2 regions of the Lysinibacillus sp. OF-1 genome follow, and region 2 is predicted to be linked to the other one. Evidence: riboswitches for the same ligand, from Rfam matches in the RefSeq annotation. Region 2 holds a riboswitch; the other holds the start of a gene.

Region 1 (8,132 bases), 2.1 Mb from region 2:
TTGCTTTTCCGTATATATGGACAGCTTGATAATTCCAAGTTGGCACATTTTCATGCTCATACCAAGAGGAAGAAATATAGGCATGAGGCCCATTAAATATGACGAGAAGGTCATTCACGTCCTCAAAGGTCTTCCATAAAGGATTTCCATAAGCTAAATGACCTGTCAGGTAATAGTCATCCTGAATTTTATTCAGCAGTACAGGGATATGGGCTGCTATTGGTTTACCTTTTCTAATTGAAACAATTGTCGCAAAGGCATTGTTTTGAATAAAATCTTTGATTTCTTCAAAATCTGTTATTTTGTAGTACTTTGGAACATACATGCAAACCTCTCCTTATCTCATCAAATCATTGTGAGCTTTTTGAATAAACAAACTATTGTGATTACACGTCTTTACATTTTCCCCTCTACAATGTAGATTTTATTATAATCAATCACTGGTACCTCTTAAAAGTGCCAGTAAAGCTATTTTCAAAGGAGCCAATAAGCCATGCTCGAAATGACACCTAACTTGCATAATGAAGAACCACTTTATCTTCAGTTATATAGCTATATAAAAGTTGAAATTCAAAATGGAAATATTTTAGCTCAAACCAAATTGCCGTCTCAGCGCAGCTTAGCTAAACATTTACAGATTAGTCGCAACACGGTTGATGCAGCTTACCAGCAGCTTCTTGCAGAGGGCTATGTAATTAGTAAAGAACGAGAGGGGCTTTATGTTGTAGAACTCGAAAGGGGCTATTTTCAAACAAGTTCTAATCATTTTGAGCCGCAGTTAGCAACTCCGCAAGAACAACAACTACCTTCAATTAAGTACAACTTTAATTATGGAGATATCAATTTAAAAGATTTCCCCTATAAAATATGGCGTACATTAACACTGCAAAGCCTGAATGAAGAGCAGGCTCATCTGCTTTTATATGGAGATCCGCAAGGGGAGCTTGAATTAAGGAATTACATTGCAAGCTATCTTTATGAAGCAAGAGGGGTACAATGCCAAGGAGACCAAATTGTCATTGGTGCAGGTTTGCAATTTCTAATGGGCATCGTATGTAATTTAATTGGAAGAAATGAGCTTTTTGCTATGGAAGATCCAGGGTATTATCGCGTTCGTTACTTGTTTAAGGATCATGGTATAAAGGTGAAACCTATCCCTCTCGACGAACATGGCATTCATATCAGCCAGTTAAGAAATAGTAGGGTCAAGGCTGTTTATGTCACCCCTTCCCATCAATTCCCCATCGGAACGGTCATGCCGATTTCAAGAAGACTAGCATTATTAGAATGGGCCAAGGATGAAAATGCTTATATTATTGAGGATGATTATGATGGGGAGTTTCGATATGCAGGTAAACCTATACCTGCTCTACAAGGATTAGATTCGAATGACCGCGTCATCTATATGGGCACTTTTTCAAAATCATTGATTCCTTCCATCAAGCTAAGCTATATGGTTTTACCAAGGGAATTAACCCTTTTATTTAATAACAACAACTACTATGTTCAAACTGTATCGAGACTTCATCAGCATACCTTACAGTTATTTATGGAAAGTGGGCATTGGGAGAGACATTTGAATAAAACACGAAATGGCTATAAAAGAAGATATGAGGCTTTACTAAAGTCCATTCATCAAATATTAGGGGATAACGTGAAAATACATGGGGCTAGTAGTGGCTTACATATTCTACTCGAACCAAATAATAAAATGTCTGAAGAAGAACTAATTGAAACAGCAAAACGGGTAGGTGTAAAAGTATACCCAACCTCTATTTTTTACGCCAATCCTTCCGTCATACAGCACGCAAAAGTTTTGCTTGGATTTGCAAATTTAGGGGTAGAAGAGATTGACAAGGGGATTAAGCTATTAAAACATGCTTGGTTTGATAGCCCCAGCATGTCGTGACTGTCTTTGAAAGCTCTATTTCTATAGATTAGTGGAAGTGGAGAGGGACTTATGCATGTAACAGCAAAAGTTATGTTAAATCATATTATTGCGGAATCAGCATATTTTATTGGCATTGCACAAACCATCTTTTTTCAACATAAATGGTAATACTTGGCGAGTTAAAAAATGGAGTTTGATAGAAGAAACTCTTACCAAATTCCATTTTTTATAACGCTATCTTTGTCACAATATTAACTATTCGGAATTTTCTCTTTATACTTTAAGGAAAGAAGGCTTAAAGAATAATTCTTAAGTGTATCTGTGTTAATAAAATCATTTAGAATACCTTCAATGGAACTACAATGCTGATTAATTAAATTGATTTCTTCTATATAATTTGAATCAATCGAAGCTTCTCTTAACGTTTTAAACACTACTTTCTGTTCATTAAACAAATAGACCAATTCAAACCTAGCATTCAGTATCAAAATAGTAATCTCTGGAAAAACAATTCGATCTTTTAAAACTTCAAGAATGCAATCGACAGACTTTACGCCTTCTATCGCATGCAAAGATGAAAAAACACCATGTAATAATTCTTCAAAATCAACCTTCATTTAAATCCTCCATCAATCATAAATCCTTTCTGATCATAACACTTTCTCAGAAAAATTTTAATGCTTAATATTTTCCTTCAATAATGTGGAATGGACTCATGCAAACGATAAAGATAATAAAGATTTAGCATTAAGGAGTTCCCACAAATGGGATGATAGAAAAAATGTTAATTATAAAATTATTTAACAAAAGAAGAAGAATCGGAAAAATTAAATTTCCCATTCTTCTTTATATATACCAGGGTAATTGATGCTGCATTTTCTTACCTGGCTTACTTGCTTTATTTATTACGGTCCATGTGCCGTCTTTCTTTTGCAGCTGATAGCTTACATTGGTCCCATCTGCCCTTTTAAAGAGCATATAGCCTGTATTGTCTTTGATAAAGGTGACAGGGTCAACTACATTTTTATAGGGTATCTTTCGCTCAGGAAATAAAATATTGTTTGCTATTTCATCTGCAATCGTAGCAAGAGGCTTCATTTCATTATTTATTTCAGCCTTGTATTGCAATTGATTGTATCGATAGGAAATGAACGAGGCTAAATTCAAATTAAAGCTCTGCTGTATGTCTAAAAGTGTTGTGCGATAGAATGCATCTATTGCTTTTTCTACATTATCTGCCTCATGTTTATAGTGAAGGGTGTTCACATCAGTTGGACTGATTTCAAACGTAATGATTTCCTTGCTATATGGTGGGGAATGGGCATGTTCAAAAGTAGTAACTTGAACGTTAACCCTAAAGCTAAACTGACTTTCCCTAATAACGTTCAAAATGTTCGCATCATACAAGCCATACTGCTTAGGATAGCCGTAGTAATGGTCAATTTCCTTTTCTATAAATGGATTAAGGATTGTTATCAATGTATCAGTGATGAGTTTCTCATCAGCTTGTTCGCTTTGTGCATAAATCTTACTGGGCATAATCAAAATAGTGACTATAGTCATTAAAGTAGCGATTTTTTTCATGGGATTGCTAGCCTTTCTATAAAATATTTCTTTATAGTGTGCGTCGATCACAGAAAATTATTAAACGTTTTATAGTTAAAGATAAAAATAATAAAGGTGTCACTTGGTTTCATTAAAAAGAAGAATCCATTTTGAAAATGGACTCTTCTCTAAATGATTCCTTTATGACAAAGCTATTGTTTTCGTTGCCACGGTTTGTTGAAAGGCTTGGTCATGCTCCACAAAAATCATTGTAGGATTAAAACTTTGAATAAGCTCTTCAATCTGCATGCGCGAATAAATATCAATAAAATTTAAGGGTTCATCCCAAATATAGAGATGTGCTTTTTCACACAAACTTTTGGCAATCAACAGCTTTTTCTTTTGCCCACCTGAATAATGTGAGATGTCTTTATCAAATTGAATCCGCTCAAAGTCCATCTTTCGCAGAATAGATTTAAATAACGTCTCATCTATAGCATGCTCTTCAATAAAATCCGATAATGCTCCCTTCAAATGAGCAGTATCCTGTTGAACATAGGAGATAATAAGGCCAGCAGCTAAATGTATAGAGCCTGTATGCTGTATAGGCTTGCCAAGAAGCAGCTGTAGGATACTACTTTTTCCGCTTCCATTTTTGCCATCGAGAACAATGCGATCACCTTGCGCCACTTTGAAGCTAATAGGCTGATTCACAAAGTTGTCGTCATACTGAATTGATACATCCGTTACAACAACCATGTCTTTTGATGGAAATGCTAATGGTTGTACTTTTAAAGATTCCGTTTTTTCAACATTTTTTAGCAGTTTTGATTTTTCATGAATCGCTTTTTGCTGCCTAGATTCCAAGTTCTTTGCTCGCTTCATCATCTTGGCTGCTTTATGTCCAACAAAGCCTTTATCTAGCTTAGAACCCGAATTCGTAGTTCCATTTTTGGAAGCCTCCACTTGATTAGACCAACCTACCGAACGCTTGGAAGACTGCGTTAAACGGTCGATATCTTTTTGCAGACGTTGATTAGTTGCTTCTTCATGTTCCTGCTGTCGATCAAAATTTAACTTCCAAGTTGAGTAGTTACCACTTTGAACATCAATATTGGCTCTATTGATCGATAAAATATGATCAACACAGCCATCTAAAAAGGCTCTGTCATGCGAAATTAAAATAAATCCTTTTTTCTTGCGTAGATAATTAGAGATCGTCTTTCGTGCATCTGTATCGAGATGATTGGTTGGCTCATCAATTAATAGAAACTGTCCCTCTGTTAAAAAGAGCGCTGCAAGCAACACCTTTGTTTGCTCTCCATTAGATAATGTTTGAAAAGGGCGATACATGACCTCAGCATCGACATCTAGATAGGCTATTTCACGAATATATTCCCAATCTTCTGCCAGAGGGCAAATTTCTTCAAAAATTTCGTACGTATATTTATTTGGGTCTGAAACAGGATAGGGGAAATAAGTAAATTCTACTGAAGAAATGATGTTCCCACTATACTCATAATTCCCTAATAGCAAATTAAAAAATGTTGTCTTCCCACGACCATTCCTACCGATAAATCCAAGTTTCCAATCTGTATCAATCTGAAAGTTGACACCCTCAAAAATATAATCAAAGCTGCTTGGGTAAGAAAACGTTAAGTCTTGTACTTGTATCATTGACATGATAATTCCTCCTTTGTATAGCAAATCATTTTTCTTTTATACAAAGTCGGTACATCCATCTATGCTAAATTTCTCCGTATAAGTTGATGGATGCTAACGACTTATACGGAGCATCACATGCGTCACAATAGGTTCAGAATCGCTCATTTTTTTCTCTCCTTTATTAGGTAGATGAAAGATACAGAATAAACTATGAGAGCAAGAAAAAATCCCCCCAATTGGATATTGGAAGGATTAGTCTCTCACTGAATAAACTTTATTTGCCAATGACATCATGACAAATAAACGCAAACTGATTGTTAAAAATGGATAGACTAATCCTATATTTTGTCGTTTGAAGTGATTCATTTCAAATAAAAATATAGATTAGTTCATCATTGTCCATTCATCAGTCCTCTCATAATTGTATTTTTATAGTAACAAATTTTTTTATGGAATACAATGTAGCCTTATCTTCTTAAACCAATCCCTACAATAATTATAGAAATAATTTAGATAATCGTATAAAAATTATTTCTACTATTCTGAAAGATATGTTATAGTAGGAGCATAATTGAATAATGTGTAAGAATTGGTGCCAAATGAAAGTTTGGCTTAAAAGGGAAGTCGGTGCAAATCCGACGCTGTCCCGCAACTGTTATTCGGAGCAAATCACAAAGGCCACTGGGAAACCGGGAAGGCTGTGAGGCGTGTTGATGAGAAGCCAGGAGACCTGCCAATTTCTAGTACACACCAAATACCTACGTGGAAATAGGTGGTGAAAAGTGACCAAATCGGCACTGTGCGATAACAAATGATTTATGCGAAAGTAGATACTTTTTTCGTATTGTTTTAGCATTAAAAATTTCAACTAGCAGCCATTCTCCTCCTTGGAAAATGGCTTTTTATTTTTTTCTGAAAAGGAGATATAAAAATGACCTATACAAGCACACTCATTGGTTACCCGTATATCGGGGAAGATCGCGAATGGAAAAAAGCATTAGAAGCATTTTGGCGCAACGAGCTTTCTGAAGAGGATTTTGAGGATAGTTTAAAAAAAATCCGTTTAGCTAGAATTGACAAGCAGCTACAGCTTGGCATCGACATGGTGACAGTTGGCGATTTTACGTATTACGATAGAATGTTAGATACAGCATTAATGTTTGGTCTCATCCCAAAACGCTTTAACTGGCAGGGAGGGAAAGTAGATTTATCTACCTACTACAGCGTAGCAAGAGGGAATAAAACAGCTGTAGCTAGTGAGATGACAAAATGGTTTAATACAAACTATCACTATATTGTTCCTGAATACGAGGGACAGGCCTTGAAACTAACAGAAAATAAAGTGTTGGCCGATTTCTTAGAGGCGAAAGAAACGTACGGTATTATTGCAAAGCCAACATTGATTGGTCCCTATACATTCTGCAAGTTAACAAAAGGCTATAGCAAATTCACACAGGTTGAATACTTATTAGCTCTAATACCGCTCTATACACAAGTATTAAAAGAATTAGTAGATGCAGGTGCAAATTGGATTCAACTAGAAGAGCCATCACTTGTCACAACCCTTGATCCAGCAGACATCAAGCTTGTGCAAGAGATTTACGACCAGTTAGCCGTTGCGGTTCCAGAAGCGAAAATCATGCTGCAAACTTATTTTGAAGCATTATGCAACTATGAAACATTGATTACATTGCCTGTAGAAGGATTTGGCCTAGACTTTGTTCATGGCTATAAAGGAAATATGGCGTCACTTCGTCAATATGGTTTCCCTCAGGACAAAGTATTGGCAGTCGGGGTTGTTAATGGACGTGATATTTGGCGTTCCAACTTAGCGGAGGTCAATGCTACAATTCAGGCAATTGAGCATTTAAGTAATGCAGCAGAGCTATGGATTCAACCATCCAGCAATCTACAACATGTACCGATCACAACTGCTCTTGAAAATGAGATTGACCCTGTTCTGAAGCATGCCTTAGCCTTCGCAGATGAAAAGATTGTAGAAATCACGGAGCTAACTAAATGTAGACGAGATACAGAGGGTATCTTACAGCATAATTTTTCTGAAAGTATGAAGGCAATTGAGGCTCTAAAAAACCATCCAATCCGTCAAAACAAGTTGATCCATCAAGCAGTTCAAACTGTGACAACGCAAGATTTTGAACGACATAGTGAATTTGCTCAGCGTCAAAAGATGCAGCAGCAAGCGTTAGCGTTACCGCTATTCCCAACAACAACAATCGGAAGCTTCCCACAATCTGATGAGGTGAAAAGGAATCGTAATGCTTGGCGTAAAAAACAATTATCGAATGAAGCCTATGAGGCATTTATAGAGCAGGAAACAAAACGCTGGATTACGATACAAGAGGAACTAGATATCGATGTACTCGTTCACGGTGAATTTGAGCGTACAGACATGGTCGAATACTTTGGTGAAAAGCTGACTGGCTTTGCCTTTACAAAAAAAGCATGGGTCGTTTCCTATGGCTCACGCTGTGTCAAGCCACCGATCATTTATGGAGATGTTGCGTGGTCTTCAGCAATAACTGTAAAAGAGTCAGCCTATGCTCAAAGCTTAACAAAGCGCTTTGTAAAAGGTATGCTGACAGGACCAGTGACGATATTAAATTGGTCCTTTGTACGAGACGATCTGTCACGTAAAGATGTCGCTTATCAAATTGCATTAGCACTTCGCAAAGAGGTTGAGGCACTCGAAAACGCAGGTATTTCAATTATTCAAGTGGATGAGCCAGCTCTAAGAGAAGGTTTACCGCTACGAAAAGAAGAATGGGGAGCTTACTTAGAATGGGCTGTTAATTCCTTTAAGCTGGCTACAGCTAGTGTCAAAGATGAAACACAAATCCATACACATATGTGCTACTGCGAATTTAACGATTTCATCGAACCGATTAGTGCACTTGATGCAGACGTGATTTCCATTGAAACATCAAGAAGTCACGGGGAGCTCATTACATCACTGCAAGGGCAACCTTATCAAAAGGGCATTGGCTTAGGCGTTTATGATATTCATAGT
Region 2 (8,132 bases):
CTACATTAGATGAAAAACAAAAAGAGCTTCAAAAGCAATTCCAAGAGCTTCAACAAAAGGAAAGCGAAATGGAAGTGAAAAAGGCTGAAAATGAAGCGAAATCACTTGCATTAAAAGCTCAAATTGCAACGAAACAAGAAGAAGAACGTTTAGAGGCAGAGCGTAAAGCAGCTGAAGAAGAAGCAGCCCGTTTACGTGCACTACAAGCAGCAACTCCAGTTGTACAAGCAACTCAAAATAATGATGGCGGCGTGCCACAAAAAATTGTTATGGGCTCAGGAGCTGGTACGGCTTCTTCAGGAGATGCTATTTCAACAGCTAAACAATTCCTAGGACGTCCATATGTCTGGGGTGGTAGTAACCCATCGACAGGCTTTGACTGTTCAGGTCTTGTACAGTGGTCATACAAACAAGCAGGTGTTTCTTTACCACGTACAGCATCACAGCAGTATTTAGCAACTCAACGTATCTCAGCAAGTGAAGCACGTGTTGGAGACTTAGTATTCTTCAGCTATGGTTCTGGTGTAGCTCACGTAGGTATTTACTTAGGGAACAACACAATGATCGATGCTCAAAACAATGGTATCGTAATTGAATCACTTGATTGGTGGAATCAATACTTAGTAGGCTTTGGTCGTATTCAATAAGCCTCTATATTTAATAGACGATTGACATGATGAAAAGGTCATCTTTGTAGAGAAAAAATATACAAAGATGACCTTTTTTATTTTGCTTTAGTGTTCATCTACCTCCTTTGTCGAGGAGAGATGAACACTTATTTTGCATCTCCAGTGGTTTAAGAGGAGCATTAGAGGTAAGCTCGAAGCGTAATGACTTTGCATTAAATTTTAAAATTTAGCTTAATGACACCTGTCTCTTTTAAGGCAATAAAGAAAATGATAACAAATGGGCCAACGAGTAAACCGATGATACCAAATAACTGTAGACCAATGAACATGGCAATTAATGTTGGCAAAGTGGATAAGCCAATGTGGTCGCCCATTAGTTTAGGCTCGACGACACGACGAATAATAAGTAAAATAGCAGCTAAGATGAATAATTTTACAGCGATAGCTGTGTTTCCCATTAATAGATGGTATAGTCCCCATGGGGCTAATATAATAATGGACCCTAGGAAAGGAACGATATCTATTAACCAAATAATAATGGTCATCGTAACTGCATATTTCGGTTGGATTAATAGTAATCCAATAAGTGTGACGCCACCTATGATAAAGCTTACAAATAAGTGTGCCTTCATATAACCGAATGTTGCATCTTTTAAACGATTTAAGATGATTTTTATTTTCTTTGCTGTGTTAGGCTTTAAATATTTATAAGTGATTTCCTTTAATTTGGGCAAATCAAGCATAAATAGGAATAAAGCAATCATATAAACGAGAAGACTGATAAATAGGCTTGGAATCTCTGAAAAGAATGCTGAAACTTTGTTATAATTAAAGAAGCTTAAAAAGGATTCTTCAACTTTCTTTATGAAATCCATAGTGGTTTTTTGAAGCGAAGCACTTACTTCAGGTGGAAAGTCCTCTGTGTATTTAGAAATATTTTCTTGCATATGAAGCCACATATCTGATAGCTTGGAAATATAATAGGGAGCTTGCTTTGACAATATAATTATTTGCGACATAATTTGTGTAATGGATATATAGCAAATAATAGAGATAACAATAACACTCACTATGTATATAAAAGCAACTACAATTTTCCTTGACATTTTCCATCGCCTTTTAAAGAACATAACAATGGGTTCTAAGAAAAATGCACTGACACCAGCAAGTATTATAGGCATGGATACAGGGATTACAAAATAGGCAGCTACAAGTAGAGAAAGAATCACAATCAATCGGAAAATCATTTTCCTAGCATTAAATTTATTCATAAACTCACCTTCTTTGAGAAAAAAATTAAGTTAAGTGTACCATAAATCAAATTTTATTACGTTCTGAAACAATAAAGGTAGGGATAAATTATGGAGAAAGAGATTTTGCAACTTTTTAATAATCTAACAGAGCATGACCGCGATATTGAATCTTACGAGGAACTAATAAAAATTCTGCAGGAACCCGTAGATTGGACATATGCAGTCTGGGAACAGCTTGTACAAGCACTTACATACAAAGATGGTCATGCACGTGCACGTGCTGCACAAATTTTATGCGCCTTAGCCGCAAAAAGTGACCCAGAAGAAAGGGTATTGGAGGATTTTTTAAAGATTTGGGCTGTGACTTATGATGAACGATCCGTTACAGCTCGAAATGCATTACAAGCTATTTGGAAAATTGGGCTAGCAGGTCAAGTACAAAGTGACTTAGTGGTGTCTTATTTAGCAAAGAGATTTCAAACTTGTTTAGATGAGAAGCATCCGACTCACATTCGCCATGATATTATTGTATCTTTTAAAAAGCTATATGACGAGACAAGTGACATAAAGTTATTAGACATTGCCCATCGTTTAATTAATGAAGAGCAGGACGTTAAATCTAAACAGAAGTATAAGTCAGCCATCCGTTCAACGTAACGAGATGGTGTTTTTTGTGCAAATTATTTGGTAAATTATTGAATAGTCAACTATAATAAATGAAAAAATAAAAGGGGTTAAGACATGAGCATTTATAATTATTTAGTACGAAAACCTAATGGTGAAATTTTATCCATGGAAACATATCGTGGAAAAACGATGCTAATTGTCAATACGGCGAATCAATGCCGATTTACATATCAATTTGATGACTTACAAAAAATGTATGATAAATATGGGAAAGATAATTTTGTCGTTCTAGGATTTCCTTGCGATCAATTTGGTCATCAAAATCCTGAAGATGGCGAGGAGACTACGCATCTTTGTAAAGTGAATTATGGCGTTACCTTCCCAATTTTTGAGCTTGTACAAGTAAATGGAGAGACTACCCACCCATTATTCAATTATTTAAAACATGAAGTGGATTTTCGAGAGTTTGGCAAGGCGAGCATGCAGGAAAAAATGCTTGCTGAGGCAATTGTTCAACTTGCCCCTAACTTTTTAGATGGTCGTAATATTCGCTGGAACTTTACAAAGTTTTTAGTAGATGCTAACGGCAAGACCGTTGCACGCTTTGAACCAACAGATTCACAACTTGATATTGAACAGGCAATTGAAACTATACTATAAAACAGTTTTGTTTATCTTATTCTTTAGAAATGGTGACGATCCATTCAAAGCACAGCTATTTTTTCCTATTAATATATGATAAACTGCTTTACAAGTGAATTATTCTTGCAGAATAAAGGTGCTAACAAGCATAATCGGGAATTCGGTGAAAAACCGAAGCTGTTTCCGCAACTGTAAGTACAGCTAGTATAAAGGTTTACCACTGTCTTAACAGAGATGGGAAGGTACTTTATCACACATTCGTTTTTTATGTAATGAACTGTACAAGCCAGGAGACCGACCTTTGTTTGAACGTATAAAAACTTCTCGGAAGCTAGGAGGATATACGGCAAATACATAGGCTATGTCATGTTAATTTGGCCATTATTATGTTATTTTCGTCGTTCCTTTGCGTAAAGGAGCGGCGTTTTTTTATGCAAGAATTTTCATAATGAAAAGTGGGGGGATCGCAAGTGAAAAAAGATGCACGTTATTCTTGTTATCCATTTATGCGTGAAAAAGCTTCGACGGTTGATTTTGAGATTCGAACAGACAGTCTGACTACGCATTTGGGAGTTGCTTTAGCTGCAGTTAAGAAAGAGGATGTACAAGCTGTTGTAGAAGATTTAATGATTATTTTACCTATGGCCTACCATGTCAATGGCTCGGTTCGTGGAAAACTAGCCGTAACAGAAGAGGATCTTGCTTGGCTAAGTGAGCGCTATGATTTTTATGTTCGTCATGTGAAGGAAGAGATACAAAACTTTGTCTTACCTCAAGGTACAGAGGCTGCCGCTGCTCTACATCTTTGCCGTAGTGAAGCAAAAAAATCATATCGTACATTACACAAAGTATCGGATGAACGAGAGGTTCCAGCTATTCTTTTTGATTATTTAGGCCTATTAGCCAATGTGTGCTTCGTTATGGCTGTCTTTATGAATCAACAAGCAGGGATAGCTGAAATACCATTTATTAGTAAATCATATCCGATGAAAAAGAAAAAGGAGAATAATAATGAAGAAATTATTTAATGTTCAATGGCTAACAGTACTCTTCCTTGCAATGATTTTAGCAGGTTGTGGTACTTCGGTAGATACTAAAAATAAAGACGCTTCACAGGATACACAACAAACAGAGCAAACAAACTACAAAGTGACAGATGATCGCGGTGTAGAAATAGAGTTTAAAGAAGTACCAAAAACAGTTGTATCATTGCAACCAAGTAATACAGAAATTTTATTTGCTCTAGGTGTTGGTGATAAAATCGTAGGAGCAACTGAGTATGATACTTACCCAGAGGAAGCACAGAAAATTGAACGGGTTTCTGATTCTGTGAATTTTAACAGTGAACGAATCATAGCGTTGAAGCCAGATGTTGTTATAGCTTATACGATTGGTGATAAGGAAGCAATGAAACCACTTGAAGATGCTGGAATCAAAGTGTTTGTTATTCAATCAGCAGCTACATTCGATGATGTTTATGGTGACATCGAACAGATCGCAGCTGTAATGGGTGTTGCAGATAAAGGAAATGAAGTAAACGAAGAGATTAAAGCGAAATTAGCTGACGTTAAAGCAAAGGTGAAGGAAGTAAAAGCACCGAAAAATGTTTATTTAGAAATTAGTCCTAAGCCCGATATTTATACAGCAGGCTCTGGTACTTTCCAGCAAGAAATACTAGATGCAGCCAATGTTAAGAATGTTTTTTCTGACTTGAGCAGCTGGGCACAAGTTTCTGAGGAAGATGTCATAGTGAAAAACCCAGATGTTATTTTAACGACAGTAAACTACACAGAGGATCCAATAGGTGAAATACTTACACGTGATGGATGGAATACAGTGACAGCAGTTCAAAATAAAGCAGTACAGACTCTTGATACAGATATCTCTAATCGACCTGGCCCACGTATTGGGGAAGCCGTAGAACTAGTAGCAAAGGCTGTCTATCCAGAGTTATTTAAATAAGAAACCATTCAAGGCTAGCTGTATACTGACAGCTAGCCATTTTTATGTGGGTTGTTATTTCCTAGTGTGAAAATTGGAATTAATTGAGTTAGTTCTATAAAATAAAAGTAAGAGTGCTCGATAATTTTAGGAGGTGTAGTAATTGGAACAGTTAGAGACAAAGATAATTCCATTTGAGGCAGTTTATAATTTTCGAGATATGGGGGGATATAGGACAAGGGATGGGCGCATTGTCAAGAACGGTTTATTTTACCGCTCAGCGGCTCTTGGGAAAATGACGTTGGCGGATAAAGAGCTATTTGAAACATTAGGGATTAAAACCATTTTTGATTATCGTGATAATAATGAGGCACACCATAATCCTAACCCTATGTTCTCACACGCTCAATATATTCAAATACCAGCGAAGGGCAATCATACATTTGAAATGCCTACAAATGCTGGTGGTAGAGATTTTTATAAAGCAGTAAGCCCCGAAATGTTCCGAGATTTTTATGCACAGATGCCGTTTAATAATCCTTCTTTTAAAGAGTTAATGAAAACCATACAAAATCCTGACAATTTGGGTCTTGTCCACCATTGTGCAGTTGGTAAGGATCGCACAGGTATAGGGGGAGCTCTTATTTTGCTAGCCTTAGATGTACCTGAGGAGACGATTATGGAAGACTATTTAAACACGAATATCCATTTACGTCCAATGGTAGACAGAATGGCACAGGCTATTCAACATCAATATAATGAGCAAGAATTACAGCAATTCTATGCATTAATGTCTGCTCGAGAAGACTATTTACAAGCAGCATTGGATGCTATGGATTACCATTATGGCTCAAAGACTAAGTTTTTAGAGCAGGAGTTTGGCCTAACTATTGCTAGACGAGAGCAATTGCAAGCTTATTGCTTAACATAACAATGACCCCTTTCACATATCTGTGTGAGAGGGATTTTTTATGTGGAAGCGCTGTCTTCCTATAAACCTCTTTACAGTCTGAAAATTTATGATAAGATACAATAGATTTTTAAGAAAAATATAGGAGAAGTGAAAGTATTGGCAGAGACAATGAAAGAGACAAATAAGTTAAGTCTATTCCATTTAACATGGCCTATTTTCTTAGAAGTATTTCTATTTATGTTAATGGGATTAGCCGATACTTTTATGCTCAGTGCTTTATCAGATAATGCTGTATCCGGAGTAGGTGCAGCCAATCAATATATCCATATTGCGATCTTGATTCTTGAAGTGGTAGGGAATGGTGCATCCATTGTCGTTTCACAGTATTTAGGTTCAAGACGTTTTTTTGAAGCAGCGAAAATATCGGCTTTAGCTGTCACAATGAATTTGGTTGTTGGACTGTTAATGAGTATTCTATTTTTCTTCTTTGCAAAACATTTAATGACTATGATGAACTTGCAGGGAGAAGTACTTCACTATGCACAAAGTTATTTAGTTATCATCGGGAGTTTTATTTTTCTACAGGCTATTATTAATGCACTTGCTGCAATTATTCGTGTACATGGTTGGACGAAGCAAACGATGTATGTATCACTTGGCATGAATATCTTGCATGTTGTGCTAAACTATGGTCTGATTTTTGGGAATTTAGGTTTACCAGAGCTTGGTGTAAAAGGAGCGGCTATTTCTTCGGTCATTAGTCGAGGATTAGCTGTACTAGTGTTTTTCTGGTTGCTCTATCAAGTGATGGAAGTACGCGTGAAGCTACACTATTATTTTGATTATTCTAAGGAATATGTAAGGAAAATATTAAACATTGGTTTACCTTCTGCCTTTGAACAGGTACTTTATCAGTTTTGTCAGATTGTCTTTTTATATTATGCGACATATTTAGGAGCAGAAACACTGGCAGCACGACAATATGCTATGAATATTTCGATGTTTACGTATTTATTTGCGATTGCCATTGGTACAGGAACAGCTATTATTATCGGACGTCATGTGGGGGCAGGGAAGAAGGATGAGGCATACCATCAACTATGGATAAGTGTCCGTGCGGCATTTGTTTTTACGATTATTATGGTTGCAGTCGTTACGATTTTCCGCAAACCACTCATGCATGTTTTTACCGATAATCCAGATGTCATTACTATTGGAGCATCCGTGTTAGCCCTCAGTATTTTGCTAGAGACTGGCCGTACAATGAATATCGTTGTCATTAACTCTTTACGTGCTTCTGGAGATGCCAGATTTCCTGTGAAGATTGGTTTTCTATCGATGGTTTGTATGAGTCTTCCGCTTGGTTATTTATTTGTATTTATATTGGATTGGGGCTTGGTTGGAATATGGCTAGCTATTTCAGCAGATGAATGGGTACGTGCAATTATCGTATACTTTAGATGGAAAAGCCGTAAATGGGAGCGATTTGCCCTCGTTTCACCGAATGAACAGAAGGAGGCATAGAAATGGGAGCATTATCTAAACGTGCGATAGCGGCAGCATTAATGGAGCAATCTATCACACTATTTGCTTGTCCTGTATGTCAGCAATCGATGCATGTCTATGAGCAGGGAAGATTGGTTTGTCCTGCTAACCATTCTTTTGATATAGCTAAGCAGGGCTATGTCAACATGCTGACACATAGCGCTGCTTCTAAATATAGCAAAAGTCTTTTTGAATCTCGTAAGGCAGTGATTGATAGTGGGATTTATGATGCTGTAGAAGAAAAAATTAGTAAGCTTATAGCCTCTGCAAAAACAGTGCTTGATACTGGCTGTGGAGAAGGATCACATTTAGCTCGTATTATGACAGACATAGACAATGGCATCGGTGTTGGTATCGATATAGCAAAAGAGGGCATATTGGCAGCAACACGTCATTATCCACAACAAATTTGGTGTGTAGGTGATTTAGCCAAAAGTCCATTTGCGCAAGAAAGCTTTGATGCAATATTAAATATTTTATCGCCCGCAAATTATGAGGAATTTAAGCGTCTTCTTGCCCCAGATGGCTGTCTTGTAAAGGTTGTACCACAAAGCGGCTATTTACAGGAACTGCGTGCCCAAT

Evidence for each region. A riboswitch is a leader RNA that binds a small molecule or an ion and turns the genes downstream of it on or off. The one in region 2 is predicted to bind cobalamin.
Region 1: it holds a riboswitch for cobalamin, as region 2 does, so the genes downstream of both, metE (5-methyltetrahydropteroyltriglutamate--homocysteine S-methyltransferase) here and NV349_RS21215 (hypothetical protein) in region 2, are expected to answer to the same signal.

The regions. Positions count from the first base shown of each region.
Region 1 covers NZ_CP102798.1:2,276,146-2,284,277, forward strand. The annotation lists gene NV349_RS11035 (FMN-binding negative transcriptional regulator) at 1-325, opposite strand, end outside; gene pdxR (MocR-like pyridoxine biosynthesis transcription factor PdxR) at 494-1,909, shown strand; gene NV349_RS11045 (hypothetical protein) at 2,143-2,508, opposite strand; gene NV349_RS11050 (DUF3888 domain-containing protein) at 2,738-3,475, opposite strand; gene NV349_RS11055 (Lsa family ABC-F type ribosomal protection protein) at 3,638-5,119, opposite strand; cobalamin riboswitch at 5,675-5,853, shown strand; gene metE (5-methyltetrahydropteroyltriglutamate--homocysteine S-methyltransferase) at 6,033-8,132, shown strand, end outside.
Region 2 covers NZ_CP102798.1:4,333,086-4,341,217, reverse strand. The annotation lists gene NV349_RS21235 (C40 family peptidase) at 1-647, shown strand, start outside; gene ytvI (sporulation integral membrane protein YtvI) at 842-1,900, opposite strand; gene NV349_RS21225 (hypothetical protein) at 1,991-2,539, shown strand; gene NV349_RS21220 (glutathione peroxidase) at 2,624-3,169, shown strand; cobalamin riboswitch at 3,269-3,468, shown strand; gene NV349_RS21215 (hypothetical protein) at 3,622-4,179, shown strand; gene NV349_RS21210 (ABC transporter substrate-binding protein) at 4,163-5,113, shown strand; gene NV349_RS21205 (tyrosine-protein phosphatase) at 5,256-6,023, shown strand; gene NV349_RS21200 (MATE family efflux transporter) at 6,174-7,529, shown strand; gene NV349_RS21195 (putative RNA methyltransferase) at 7,532-8,132, shown strand, end outside.